Linked DNA regions of Starkeya sp. ORNL1. The protein of the gene in region 2 interacts with the protein of the main gene of each other region in a pairwise test. Links are inferred from orthologs where the notes say so. Each region holds a gene or a part of one and is shown on either strand. Other genes may lie near its edges.

What was found. The genes of interacting proteins can lie anywhere in the genome.
Region 1: the proteins of ybgC (region 2) and secA interact in binary tests that used the Escherichia coli proteins (3 or more experiments, as listed by UniProt). The link is inferred for Starkeya sp. ORNL1 from one-to-one orthologs.
Region 3: the proteins of ybgC (region 2) and G3545_RS06395 interact in binary tests that used the Escherichia coli proteins (3 or more experiments, as listed by UniProt). The link is inferred for Starkeya sp. ORNL1 from one-to-one orthologs.

The regions. Positions count from the first base shown.
Region 1 is NZ_CP048834.1:5,373,292-5,377,456, reverse strand. The notes cover bases 1-3,402. They hold secA (preprotein translocase subunit SecA), read left to right. Parts: upstream 1-400; coding sequence 401-3,202; downstream 3,203-3,402. Other genes in these bases: G3545_RS25300 (peptidylprolyl isomerase), read right to left, coding at 1-40. Also shown: G3545_RS25290 (nuclear transport factor 2 family protein), read left to right, coding at 3,546-3,935; G3545_RS25285 (murein L,D-transpeptidase family protein), read right to left, coding at 4,083-4,165. UniProt on the Escherichia coli protein: Required for protein export, interacts with the SecYEG preprotein conducting channel.
Region 2 is NZ_CP048834.1:5,195,837-5,200,092, reverse strand. What follows is about bases 861-3,590. They hold ybgC (tol-pal system-associated acyl-CoA thioesterase), read left to right. Parts: upstream 861-1,823; coding sequence 1,824-2,357; downstream 2,358-3,590. Other genes in these bases: tolR (protein TolR), read left to right, coding at 3,350-3,590; tolQ (protein TolQ), read left to right, coding at 2,630-3,343; G3545_RS24500 (DUF2852 domain-containing protein), read left to right, coding at 1,157-1,600; G3545_RS24505 (TetR/AcrR family transcriptional regulator), read left to right, coding at 861-1,075. Outside these bases: Holliday junction branch migration DNA helicase RuvB, read left to right, coding at 1-385; more of G3545_RS24505, read left to right, coding at 443-860; more of tolR, read left to right, coding at 3,591-3,802; G3545_RS24480 (cell envelope biogenesis protein TolA), read left to right, coding at 3,808-4,256.
Region 3 is NZ_CP048834.1:1,310,019-1,313,436, reverse strand. Bases 1-2,655 are described here. They hold G3545_RS06395 (acyl carrier protein), read left to right. Parts: upstream 1-1,037; coding sequence 1,038-1,274; downstream 1,275-2,655. Other genes in these bases: fabF (beta-ketoacyl-ACP synthase II), read left to right, coding at 1,356-2,621; fabG (3-oxoacyl-[acyl-carrier-protein] reductase), read left to right, coding at 64-801; fabD (ACP S-malonyltransferase), read left to right, coding at 1-7. In the rest of the region: endolytic transglycosylase MltG, read left to right, coding at 2,737-3,418. UniProt on the Escherichia coli protein: Carrier of the growing fatty acid chain in fatty acid biosynthesis.

The sequences.
Region 1 (4,165 bases), 180 kb from region 2 along the record:
GCGCGGCGGCGAACGCGGCACGCGGGGAACGGAATGTCATGGATGCCTGTCCTTGGAGGTTTGCGGTGGTCCGCGTTTCGGGCGGCGAAAGCTGGCCCAGTCCGGCCGGCGTTGCAAGCGGGGGGTGCAGGAGGCGCGCCCTTCTGGCAAGCACGCCCGCCCGCGATTGACAACCCCCAAACCCGTTCATAAGTGTGGCACGCCGCGCGGGCCCTCCCGCGCGCTCGCATTTATGTTACCGGACCGCGCTATCACACGCACCCGGCATGACCGACGGACCCATTTCGGCCGCAAATGCCGTCTCGATCGGTTGGCTGACCGGTTGATCGCTAAACGGGGCTCGGCGGCCCGTCACCGCCGCGCCCTTCTCTGCCCCGACGGGACGTGGATTGGAAGCACGATGCTCGGCGCCATTGCGCGAAAGCTTTTCGGATCGGCCAATGACCGCCGGGTGCGCGGTTACCAGCCGAAAGTCGCCGCCATCAATGCCCTGGAACCGGAAGTCGCGGCGCTGTCCGACGAAGCATTGCGGGCGCGCACTGACGCCTTCCGCAAGCAGCTCGCCGAGGGCACCGACCTTGAAGACCTCCTGGTGCCGGCCTTCGCCACGGTGCGCGAGGCGGCCAGGCGCGCGCTCGGCCAGCGGCATTTCGACGTCCAGCTGATCGGCGGCATGGTGCTGCACGAGCGCGGCATCGCCGAGATGCGCACCGGTGAAGGCAAGACGCTGGTGGCGACCACCACGGTCTATCTCAACGCGCTGACCGGCAAGGGCGTGCACGTCGTCACGGTGAACGACTACCTCGCCAAGCGCGACGCCGAATGGATGGGCCGGGTCTATAAATTCCTCGGCCTCACCGTCGGCATCATCGTCCACGGCATGGACGACGACGAGCGCCGCGCGGCCTATGCCTGCGACGTCACCTACGCCACCAATAACGAGCTCGGCTTCGACTATCTGCGCGACAACATGAAGTACGAGCTCGGCGCCATGGTGCAGCGTCCGCACCATTATGCCGTGGTCGACGAGGTGGACTCGATCCTGATCGACGAGGCGCGCACCCCGCTCATCATCTCCGGCCCGCTCGACGACCGCTCGGAGTTCTACAACACCATCGACACCTTCATTCCCCGGCTGTCGAAGGAGGACTACGACGTCGACGAAAAGCAGCGCTCGGTCTCCCTCACCGAAGCCGGCATGGAGAAGATGGAGCAGCTGCTGCGCGATGCTGGGCAGCTGAAGTCCGACAGCCTCTACGACATCGAGAACGTCTCGGTGGTGCACCATGTCAACCAGGGCCTCAGGGCCCACACGCTGTTCCAGCGCGACAAGGACTACATCGTCCGCAATGACGAAGTGGTCATCATCGACGAGTTCACCGGCCGCATGATGCCGGGCCGCCGCTATTCCGAAGGCCTCCACCAGGCGCTGGAAGCCAAGGAGCGCGTGCAGGTCCAGCCGGAGAACCAGACGCTCGCCTCCATCACCTTCCAGAACTATTTCCGCATGTACGAGAAGCTGGCGGGCATGACCGGCACGGCCAACACCGAAGCGGCCGAGTTCGGCGATATCTACCGCCTGGAAGTGATCGAGATCCCGACCAATCTGCCCGTCGCCCGTGTCGACGACGATGACGAGGTCTACCGGACCGCCGGCGAAAAATACAACGCCATCATCGAGTTGATCGACGACTGCAAGAAGCGCGGCCAGCCGGTGCTGGTCGGCACCACCTCGATCGAGAAGTCCGAACTGCTCGCCGAACTTCTGAAGAAGCGCGGCTTCAAGCAGAAGGACTTCACCGATCCGGACGCCTTCCGCCCGCTCTATGACGGCGACCAGGGCCAGACCGAGGACAAGGTGTTCGCGGTGCTGAACGCCCGCCACCACGAGCAGGAATCCTACATCGTGGCGCAGGCCGGCGTGCCCGGCGCCATCACCATCGCCACCAACATGGCCGGCCGCGGCACCGACATCCAGCTCGGCGGCAATGCCGACATGCGCATCGGCCACGAGCTTGCCGACATGCCGGAAGGCGAGCAGCGCAACGCGGCCGAGCAGGCGATCCGCGACGAGATCGCCAAGCTGAAGAAGCGGGCGCTCGAGGCCGGCGGGCTCTATGTCATCGGCACCGAGCGGCATGAAAGCCGCCGTATCGACAACCAGCTGCGCGGCCGCTCCGGCCGCCAGGGCGACCCCGGCCATTCGCATTTCTTCCTGTCGCTCGAAGACGACCTGATGCGCATCTTCGGCTCCGACCGGCTCGACGGCATGCTGCAGCGCCTCGGCCTGAAGGAAGGCGAGGCCATCGTCCATCCCTGGATCAACAAGGCGCTGGAGAAGGCGCAGCAGAAGGTCGAGGCGCGCAACTACGACATCCGCAAGAACCTGCTGAAATACGACGACGTCATGAACGACCAGCGCAAGGTGGTGTTCGAGCAGCGCGTCGAGCTGATGCAGGACGAGGACGTCGCCGAGACGGTCGCCGAAATGCGCCATGGCGTGGTCGAGGACCTCGTCACCAAATATGTGCCGCCGACCGCCTATCCCGAGCAGTGGGACACGGCAGGCCTCGCCGAGGAGCTGCGCCGCGTGCTCGGCCTCGATCTGCCGGTGGTCGACTGGGGCCACGAGGAAGGCATCGCCGACGAGGAGATGCGCGAGCGCATCCTGCGCCGGGCCGACGAAGCGATGGCCGCCAAGGTCGCGCAATACGGCCCGGACATCATGCGCTATGTCGAGAAATCGATCCTGCTGCAGACGCTGGACCATCTCTGGCGCGAGCATCTGGTCACGCTCGACCATCTGCGCCAGGTCATCGGTCTGCGCGGCTATGCCCAGCGTGATCCGCTGAACGAGTACAAGTCGGAAGCCTTCCAGCTGTTCGAGGCAATGCTCTCCAGCCTGCGCGAGGCGGTCACCGCCCAGCTGATGCGCGTCGAGGTCGTCACCCAGCCGCCGCCGATGGACGAACTGCCGCCGATGCAGGCGCACCATCTCGATGCCGACACCGGCGAGGACGAGTTGCTGTCCTATACGGACGCCGAGATCGCCCGCGAGGCGACGCTGGCTCCTGCCGCCGACGCGGCGTCGCCGCGGCGCGATCCGAACGATCCCTCGACCTGGGGCCGCGTCGGCCGCAACGAGGCGTGCCCCTGCGGCTCCGGCAAGAAGTTCAAGCACTGCCACGGCCGGTTCGCGTAAGGTTGGCCGGCGCCTAGAGCCCTTCCCGTTCGGATGGAAACATCCGAACGACAAGAAAGCGCTCTAGATTCAATAAGCTGGAGCAATTCCTCTTCGATCAGATGATTCCATCTGATCGGGAAATGCTCTAGCGCGACCGGTCCACGGCAAATCGGATGTCGTCATCCCGGGCGGCCGAAGGCCGATCCGGGATCGCGCGCCGAAAGAGGTCCACCTTCGTCACGTGATCCCGGCTCTCCGGCTGCGCCTCCGGCCGGGATGACGCCTTCGATATTCTCGTCTCGCGGGGGACAAATCGGCTCCAGCCGCTGTAGCGTGCGTCCCTCCTCTCGGAGGCTCGCCCGTGCCGCACTGGCAAACCGACATCCATGCCTGCGAGGCGCGCTTACGCGATGCCGCGCTTGCCGGCGACGTCGCCGCGCTCGATGCGCTATTGGCCGACGACCTCGTCTTCACCAACCAGAACGGCCAGGTTCTGAACAAGCAGGACGATCTCGACCTGCACCGCAACGGAATGCTGCGGCTGGAGAGCCTGGCTTTCTCGGAGTATCGGCTGCGCCGGCTCGACGAGGCCCATGTGCTGGTCACGCTGCGGGCGGACGCCGAGGGCCGTGCCGGTGGCCAACCCTTCACGGCGGCACTGCGTTTCACCCGCGTCTGGCAACGCCAGGACGACAGGAGCCACGGCGGCGCCTGGCAAATCATCGCCAATCATTGCTCGGCGGTGGCGTAAGGCGATCCCCAAGCCGTCCCCGTGGGCCTTCGTCCGGCCGGAGGCGTAGCCGTAGAGCCGGGATCGCACGAAGGTAGAGAACCTCACGCGATCCCGGATACGGCCTGACGGCCGTTCCGGGATGACGACAAATGCCGGGAAAAGAAACTACTGCGAGAAGCCGCCGGTCGAGCGGATCGCGGCGCCTGGCAGTTGCTGGGTGCCATAAAGCGGCTGATCAGCGCTGGGCG
Region 2 (4,256 bases):
GCGCATTGCCGGCCGCCTGTTGCGCCGGGTCCGCGATTTCGCCCATGTGGCCGGTGCCGACACCATCGACCGCAAGGCCGCCGACCACGCGCTCAGCCATCTCGAAGTCGACCAGTCCGGCCTCGACCAGATGGACCGGCGCTATCTCACGGTGATCGCCATGAATTATGGCGGCGGGCCGGTCGGCGTCGAGACCATCGCCGCGGCGCTCTCCGAGCCGCGCGACGCCATCGAGGAGATCATCGAGCCGTTCCTCGTGCAGCAGGGCTTCCTCCAGCGCACCCCACGCGGGCGCGTGCTCACCGCCCACGCCTTCAAGCATCTCGGCCTCGCCGCGCCCCCCAGCTCCAACCAGATGCCGCTGTTCGATGAAGGTGGCGACTAGAGGTGGGGCGGCGAGTGACATCGACGCCGGCCTCCGCCTGATGTAAGTGCTCTTCACATGAGCTGGTCGAAGAATGACGGGCCGCGCGGCTATCATCATGGCAACCTGCGGGAAGCCCTGATGAAGGCGGCGCTCGACCTGATTGCCGAGCGCGGCCCAGCCGGCGCCACCTTCGCCGAGGCGGCGCGCCGTGCCGGGGTCAGCCCGGCCGCGCCCTACCGTCATTTTCGCGACCGCGACCAATTGCTGGCGGCCGTCGCCGCGTCCGGCTTCGAGCGTTTCGCCGACGCCCTGAAGGCGGGCTGGGACGAAGGCCGCCCGAGCCCGACGGAGGCCTTCGAGCGCATGGGCCGCGCCTATCTCGAATTCGCCCGTACCCATCCGGCGGACTATGTCGCGATGTTCGAATCCGGCATCGCCACCGATGCCGATCCCGCGCTCGCGCAGGCGGGCCAGCGCGCCTTCGGCGTGCTGCGCGAGGCCGCGGAGGTGCTGGTGGCGCAGATGCCGGCAGCCGGGCGCCCGCCGGCGCTGATGGTGGCGCTGCACATCTGGGCGCTGGCGCATGGTGTCGCTTCGCTGTTCGGCCGCGCCGACGGCGCACGGCGGCGCACACCGATGCCGCCGGAAGAGCTCCTGGAAGCCGGTTTTCTTATCTACCTCAAAGGCTTAGGCGACAAGCCCGAGTAAGTCGGCGCGGCCGATATTGACAACCGGCTTTGAGCTACCTAACTATGTAAATGTGTTTAACATTAACCAGGGACCGATGCCATGGAGCTTGCACAGAAGCTCGACTCATACGGCAAACCGGCCTGGATCGCCCTCACGGTCCTGGGCTTCATGGCCTGGTGGCCCCTGGGTCTGGCGATCCTGGCCTTCTCGATAGGGAGCGGACGCATGGGATGCAGAAGCAGGCAAACGGATTTCGCGCATTGGCAGGAACAGGGCCGCGACGCCGTTCGTAACGCCTTCGACGGGCGTTGGGGTCGTGGCGGCCAATGGGGCCGCGGCTTCCGCCCGAGCGGCAATCGCGCCTTCGACGAGTATCGCGAGGAGACACTGCGCCGGCTCGAGGACGAAGAGCGCGAGTTCAAGGATTTCCTTGAGCGCCTGCGTCAGGCCAAGGACAAGTCGGAGTTCGACCAGTTCATGGCCGACCGCCGCAACCGTCCGGCCACCCCGCCGCAGCCCCCGGCCGAGAACACCGGCAATTGAACTCTACGGATGGCCGGCCCCGCGCCGGCCATTTCGTTTTCGTGTCCAACGCGACGTCATCCTGAGGTGCGAGCCGTAGGCGAGCCTCGAAGGATGCTGAAGCAGAAGACGGCCATCTAGGACGGGCATCCGTCGAGGCCGCTTCGCGGCACCTCAGGATGACGTGGCCCTCCAAACCGCGCCCTTTGTTCACAAGGGGCGCGGTCTCGTTTATGAGGGCGCCATGAATGAGCGCCTCGATCTCCTGAAGTCCGATCCCTTCCTTGGCCTCGCCGGACGGCTGGTGCCGGGCGGCCATGTGCTGGCGGTCCGCGTCTATTACGAGGACACCGATTTCACCGGGATCGTCTATCACGCCAACTACCTGAAATTCATGGAGCGCGCGCGCACCGACCATTTGCGCCTGATCGGCGTCAGCCAGAGCGAATTGTTCGGGCAGGCGCTGGAGGAGGCTCCGGGCTTCGCCTTCGTGGTGCGCTCCATGAGCATCGACTTCCAGCGCCCCGCACGATTCGACGACGTGCTGGAGATCCACACCTCCCCGATCGAGGTCGCCGGCGCCTCCATCACCCTGCTGCAGCGGGTGATGCGCGGCAGCGAACTGCTGGTCGAGGGCAAGGTGAAGGTCGCCTTCGTGGCGCAAGGCCGCGCCCGCCGCATCCCCGATGCGCTCCGCGCCGCGATGAAGGCGGCCAAAGCCGAAGGCACACCCGCGCCCGCCGAAGGCACCCCGGTGCAAGCGCCGACCGCGACGTGACGCCGCGGTCTGTTGCGTGGCAGCAACGCTAACCGGCGATTAACCTTATCAAGGGCTAAATGACCGCGGTGCGGGCCTTTGCACGCCCAAGTTTCGTCGGATTCCCCGCAGAACACGGGCCGTGGGTGACGGGGCGTACGTGACGGAACGACGGGCGTCGTCGTGTCCGTGGATTTCGGAATGCCACACCTATCAAAGGGCGTTGGTGAGTATCTGCGTACCGGCCGCCGGCCGGGCGAACCGCCCGATTTGGGTGCCGAGGTTGAGGTCCTATGAATCCTGCCGATGTGGCGCAAACGGCGATGGCCGCCCCCAGTGCCGATCTGTCCCTGATCGGGCTGTTCCTTCAGGCCCACTTCATCGTGAAGCTGGTGATGGCGGGCCTCGTCATCGCCTCGGTGTGGGTGTGGGCGATCATCATCGACAAGACCATCCTGTTCACCCGCATGAAGCGGCAGATGGACCGTTTCGAGCAGGTGTTCTGGTCCGGCCAGAGCCTGGAGGAACTGTACCGCTCGCTGTCCGGCCGACCGAATCACTCCATGGCCGCGATCTTCGTCGCCGCGATGCGGGAATGGAAGCGCACCTATGAAGGCGGCGCCCGCTCCTTCACCGGGCTGACCCAGCGCCTCGACAAGGTGATGGACGTCACCATCTCCCGCGAGGTCGAGCGGCTGGAGAGCAAGCTGCTGGTGCTGGCCACCGTCGGCTCCGCCGGCCCGTTCATCGGCCTGTTCGGCACGGTCTGGGGCATCATGACCAGCTTCCAGTCGATCGCCGCCTCGAAGAACACCAGCCTCGCCGTCGTGGCCCCCGGCATCGCCGAAGCCCTGTTCGCGACAGCGATTGGCCTCGTTGCCGCCATTCCGGCGACGATTTTCTATAACAAGTTCATTTCCCAAGTGAATCGCCAGGCATTGCGACTGGAGGGCTTTGCGGACGAGTTCTCCGCCATCCTGTCGCGCCAGATCGACGAGCGGGGCTGACGCGCCATGGGGATGGCATCTGGAGGGGGAGGCGGCTGGCAGTCGCGGCGCTCACGCCGACGCGGCGGCGCGGCCGTCATGTCCGAGATCAACGTCACCCCGATGGTCGACGTGATGCTGGTGCTGCTCATCATCTTCATGGTGGCCGCGCCTTTGCTGACCGTCGCCGTGCCGCTGGACCTGCCGCAGACCGACGCCAAGGCGGTCGAGCAGGACCGTGAACCGCTTGTCATCTCCATCAACGACAAGGGGCAGGTCTTCCTGCAGGACACCGAGATCGACGTGACCGAGCTGGTGCCCAAGCTCCAGGCCATCGCCAAGGCCGGCTATGACGAGCGCATCTTCGTGCGCGGGGACCGGAGCGTCGACTACGGCACGGTGATGAAGGTGATGGGCCGCCTCTCCGGCGCCGGCTTCAAGCGTGTCGCCCTCGTCTCCCTGGTCGAGCAGGGGGGCTGAGCGACATGCGCGCGGGTATCGCCTCCTCCACCGCACTTCATGCCGGCATTCTCGGCTTCATGATCTTCTCCTTCGCCTCGCCGCATCCCTTCGATGTGCCGCCGGCGGAATCGATGCCGATCGACATCATCTCCGACGCCGAGCTGTCGCAGATGATGGCGGGCAAGAAGACCGCGCCGAAGGTCGAAGCGCCGAAGCCGGTGGTCGAGAAGGTCGATACCCCGAAGCCGGTCGAGAACCTCGACGACAAGCCGACCGACAAGCCCGAGGTCAAGGCCGCCAACGAGCCGGCGCCGCCGCCCCCTCCCCCGCCGGAGGTGAAGCCGCCCGAGCCCAAGCCGCCCACCCCGCCCAAGGCCGAGGTGAAGCCGCCGGAGCCGGCCCCGACGCCGCCGAAGGAAGCCGAATCGCTCAAGCAGAAGCCGCCCGAGAAGAAGGACGAGCCGAAGCCCGA
Region 3 (3,418 bases), 3.9 Mb from region 2 along the record:
CGCCTGAACTCCACGTCTGCACTTCGGCGTCCGACTCTGGCACCTGAATCCTGGGGGAACCTCATGTTCGATCTGACCGGCAAGACCGCGCTCGTCACCGGCGCCACCGGCGGCATTGGCGGCTCCATCGCCCGCGCCTTCCATGCCCAGGGCGCGACCGTCGCGGTCTCCGGCACCCGTCGCGAGGTGCTGGAGCAACTCGCCGGTGAACTCGGCGAGCGCGTCCATGTGCTGCCGTGCGATCTCTCCTCGACGGAAGAAGTCGAGGCGCTGGTGCCGCAGGCCGAGGCGGCGTTCGGCCCGCTCGACATCCTCGTCAACAATGCCGGCGTCACCCGCGACGGGCTGTTCATCCGCCTGCGCGACGAGGACTGGGACACCGTCATCGCCATCAACCTGACCGCCGGCTTCCGCCTGACGCGGGCGGCGGCGAAGTCCATGATGCGCCGGCGCACCGGCCGCATCATCGGCATCACCTCGGTGGTCGGCGTCACCGGCAATGCCGGGCAGGGCAATTATGCCGCGGCCAAGGCCGGCATGATCGGCATGTCCAAGGCGCTCGCCAAGGAAGTCGCGGCGCGCGGCGTCACCGTGAACTGCATCGCCCCCGGCTTCATCGCGACGCCGATGACCGACGTGCTGAACGACAAGCAGAAGGAAGCGATCCTGGCCGCGGTTCCGGCCGCCCGGCTCGGTGCGCCGCAGGACATTGCCGCCGCGGCAGTCTACCTTGCTTCGCAGGAGGCGAGCTACGTCACCGGCCAGACGCTGCACGTCAATGGCGGGATGGCCATGATCTGACGTAGAATCGAGTGATTCCGGCTGGTTCGGCGCCGCTGGCGGGCGCTGGTTTTGCCGGATGAAGTGTGCTAACAGCCGCCTCGGCTCACAGGGTCCGGACACCGCCACCGCACGGCGGACAAGTCCGGCAAGTCCTGTAATCGGGGCAGGAAAACGGGCCGCCCACCGTGCTTACGGCGTGGTGGCGTACATTGAAACAACGTAGCAAACCTCCGGATACGGACAGGGGTGAACCGATGAGCGATATTGCCGAGCGCGTGAAGAAGATTGTGGCCGAGCACCTCGGTGTCGAGCCGGAGAAGGTCACCGAGAATGCCAGCTTCATCGACGATCTCGGCGCGGACAGCCTCGACACGGTCGAGCTGGTGATGGCTTTCGAGGAAGCTTTCAACTGTGAGATCCCCGACGACGCTGCCGAGACCATCCTCACTGTCGGCGACGCCATCAAGTTCCTTGAGAAGAACGCGGCCTGAGGTCGTTCCCCGGCATGGCCGCGGCGGACCTTCCTCCGCGGCCTCCCTGCCCATGATATTTGAGTGCCCCGGAGATAACGCATGAGGCGCGTCGTCGTCACCGGTCTCGGAATGGTGACGCCGCTCGGCTGCGGCGTGGACACCACCTGGGGTCGCATCCTCGCCGGTGAAAGCGGCGCCCGCCGCATCGAGAACTTCGAGGTCGACGATCTGCCTTGCCGGATCGCCTGCCAGGTGCCGCGCGGCGACGGCTCGAACGGTTCCTTCAATCCCGATCAGTGGATGGAGCCGAAGGAGCAGCGCAAGGTCGACGACTTCATCATCTATGCGATGGCGGCGGCGACGCAGGCGCTCGATGACGCCGGCTGGCACCCCGAATCCCATGAGGACCAGTGCGCCTCCGGCGTGCTCATCGGCTCCGGCATTGGCGGTCTCTCCGGCATTGCCGAGACCTCGCTGCTCCTGAAGGAGCGCGGGCCGCGCCGGGTCTCGCCGTTCTTCATTCCCGGTCGGCTGATCAATCTCGCCGGCGGCTATGTCTCCATCACCCACGGCCTCAAGGGGCCGAATCACGCGGTCGTCACCGCCTGCTCGACCGGCGCGCATGCCATCGGCGATGCTGCTCGCATGGTCATGCTGGGCGACGCCGACGTCATGGTGGCCGGCGGCACCGAATCGCCGATCAGCCGCATCGGCATGGCCGGCTTCGCCGCCTGCCGCGCGCTCTCCACCGGCTTCAACGACACGCCGTCCAAGGCCTCGCGCCCTTATGACAAGGACCGGGACGGTTTCGTCATGGGCGAGGGCGCCGGTGTCGTCGTCGTCGAGGAACTCGAGCACGCACTCAATCGCGGCGCCAAGATCTATGGCGAGATCGTCGGCTACGGCCTCTCCGGCGACGCCTATCACATCACCGCCCCCGCCATGGATGGCGACGGCGCCTTCCGCTGCATGTCGATGGCGCTGAAGCGGGCCGGAATCTCGGCCTCGGAGCTCGACTATATCAATGCCCACGGCACCTCGACGCCGCTCGGCGACGAGATCGAGCTCGGCGCGGTGCAGCGCCTGGTCGGCAATGCCGGGGCCAAGGTCTCGATGTCCTCGACCAAGTCGGCGATCGGCCATCTGCTCGGCGCCGCCGGCGCGGTGGAGGCGATTTTCTCGCTGCTGGCGATTCGCGACCAGGTCGTGCCGCCGACCATCAATCTCGACAACCCCTCCGTCGATACCCCCATGGACCTCGTGCCGCACACGGCACGCGAGAAGACTGTGGATTACGCGTTGTCGAATTCCTTCGGTTTCGGCGGCACCAACGCTTCTCTTGTCGTCCGTCGCTACACCAACTGACCGTGCTTGGGTGAGGGCGGGAGCTTTGCCGCTGCGGCAGGCTTCCCGCTTTCGCCATATTTGAGGTTAGGCTGCGTTCGCGTCGCGCCGCCCGCGAATCGCTACGCGAGGGCCCATGACCGACCAAGCTCCCAAGCCGTCCCGGCCGCCCTCGCGTTGGGCCCGCCACCCGTTCGTCATCGCGGGCAATCTGTTCTTCACGCTGCTGCTGGTGCTCGTCATCATTGGCGGCGGCGCCTTCTGGATCGGCCGCATCCGCTATGAGGCGCCCGGTCCGTTGGCGCAGGACGAAAGCGTCATCATTCCCGAATCGACCGGGCTGATGGACATTGCCGACCTCCTGGTCACCAACGGCGTCATCAACGACAAATGGGTTTTCGTCGGCGCCGCGCTCGGCACCAAGGCCTCGGGCAAGCTCAAGGCCGGTGAGTACGCATTCCGCAAGGGCGCCTCGTCGCGAGACGTGCTTGCCACCATCGTCTCCGGGAAGGTGGTCGAATATACCATCTCGGTGCCCGAGGGCATGACCTCCGACCAGATCGTGCAGCGTCTCGCCGATGTCGACGTGCTCACCGGCACGGTGCGCCAGACCCCGCGCGAAGGCACGCTGCTGCCCGACACCTACAAGGTGACGCGTGGCACCACGCGCGACGACGTGCTTCGCCGCATGGCCCGCGAGCAGCAGAAGCTGCTGAAGGAAGTGTGGGCCGGTCGCAGCCCGGACCTGCCGCTGAAATCGCCGGATGAACTCGTCACCCTCGCTTCCATCGTGGAGAAGGAGACGGCGCAGTCGGACG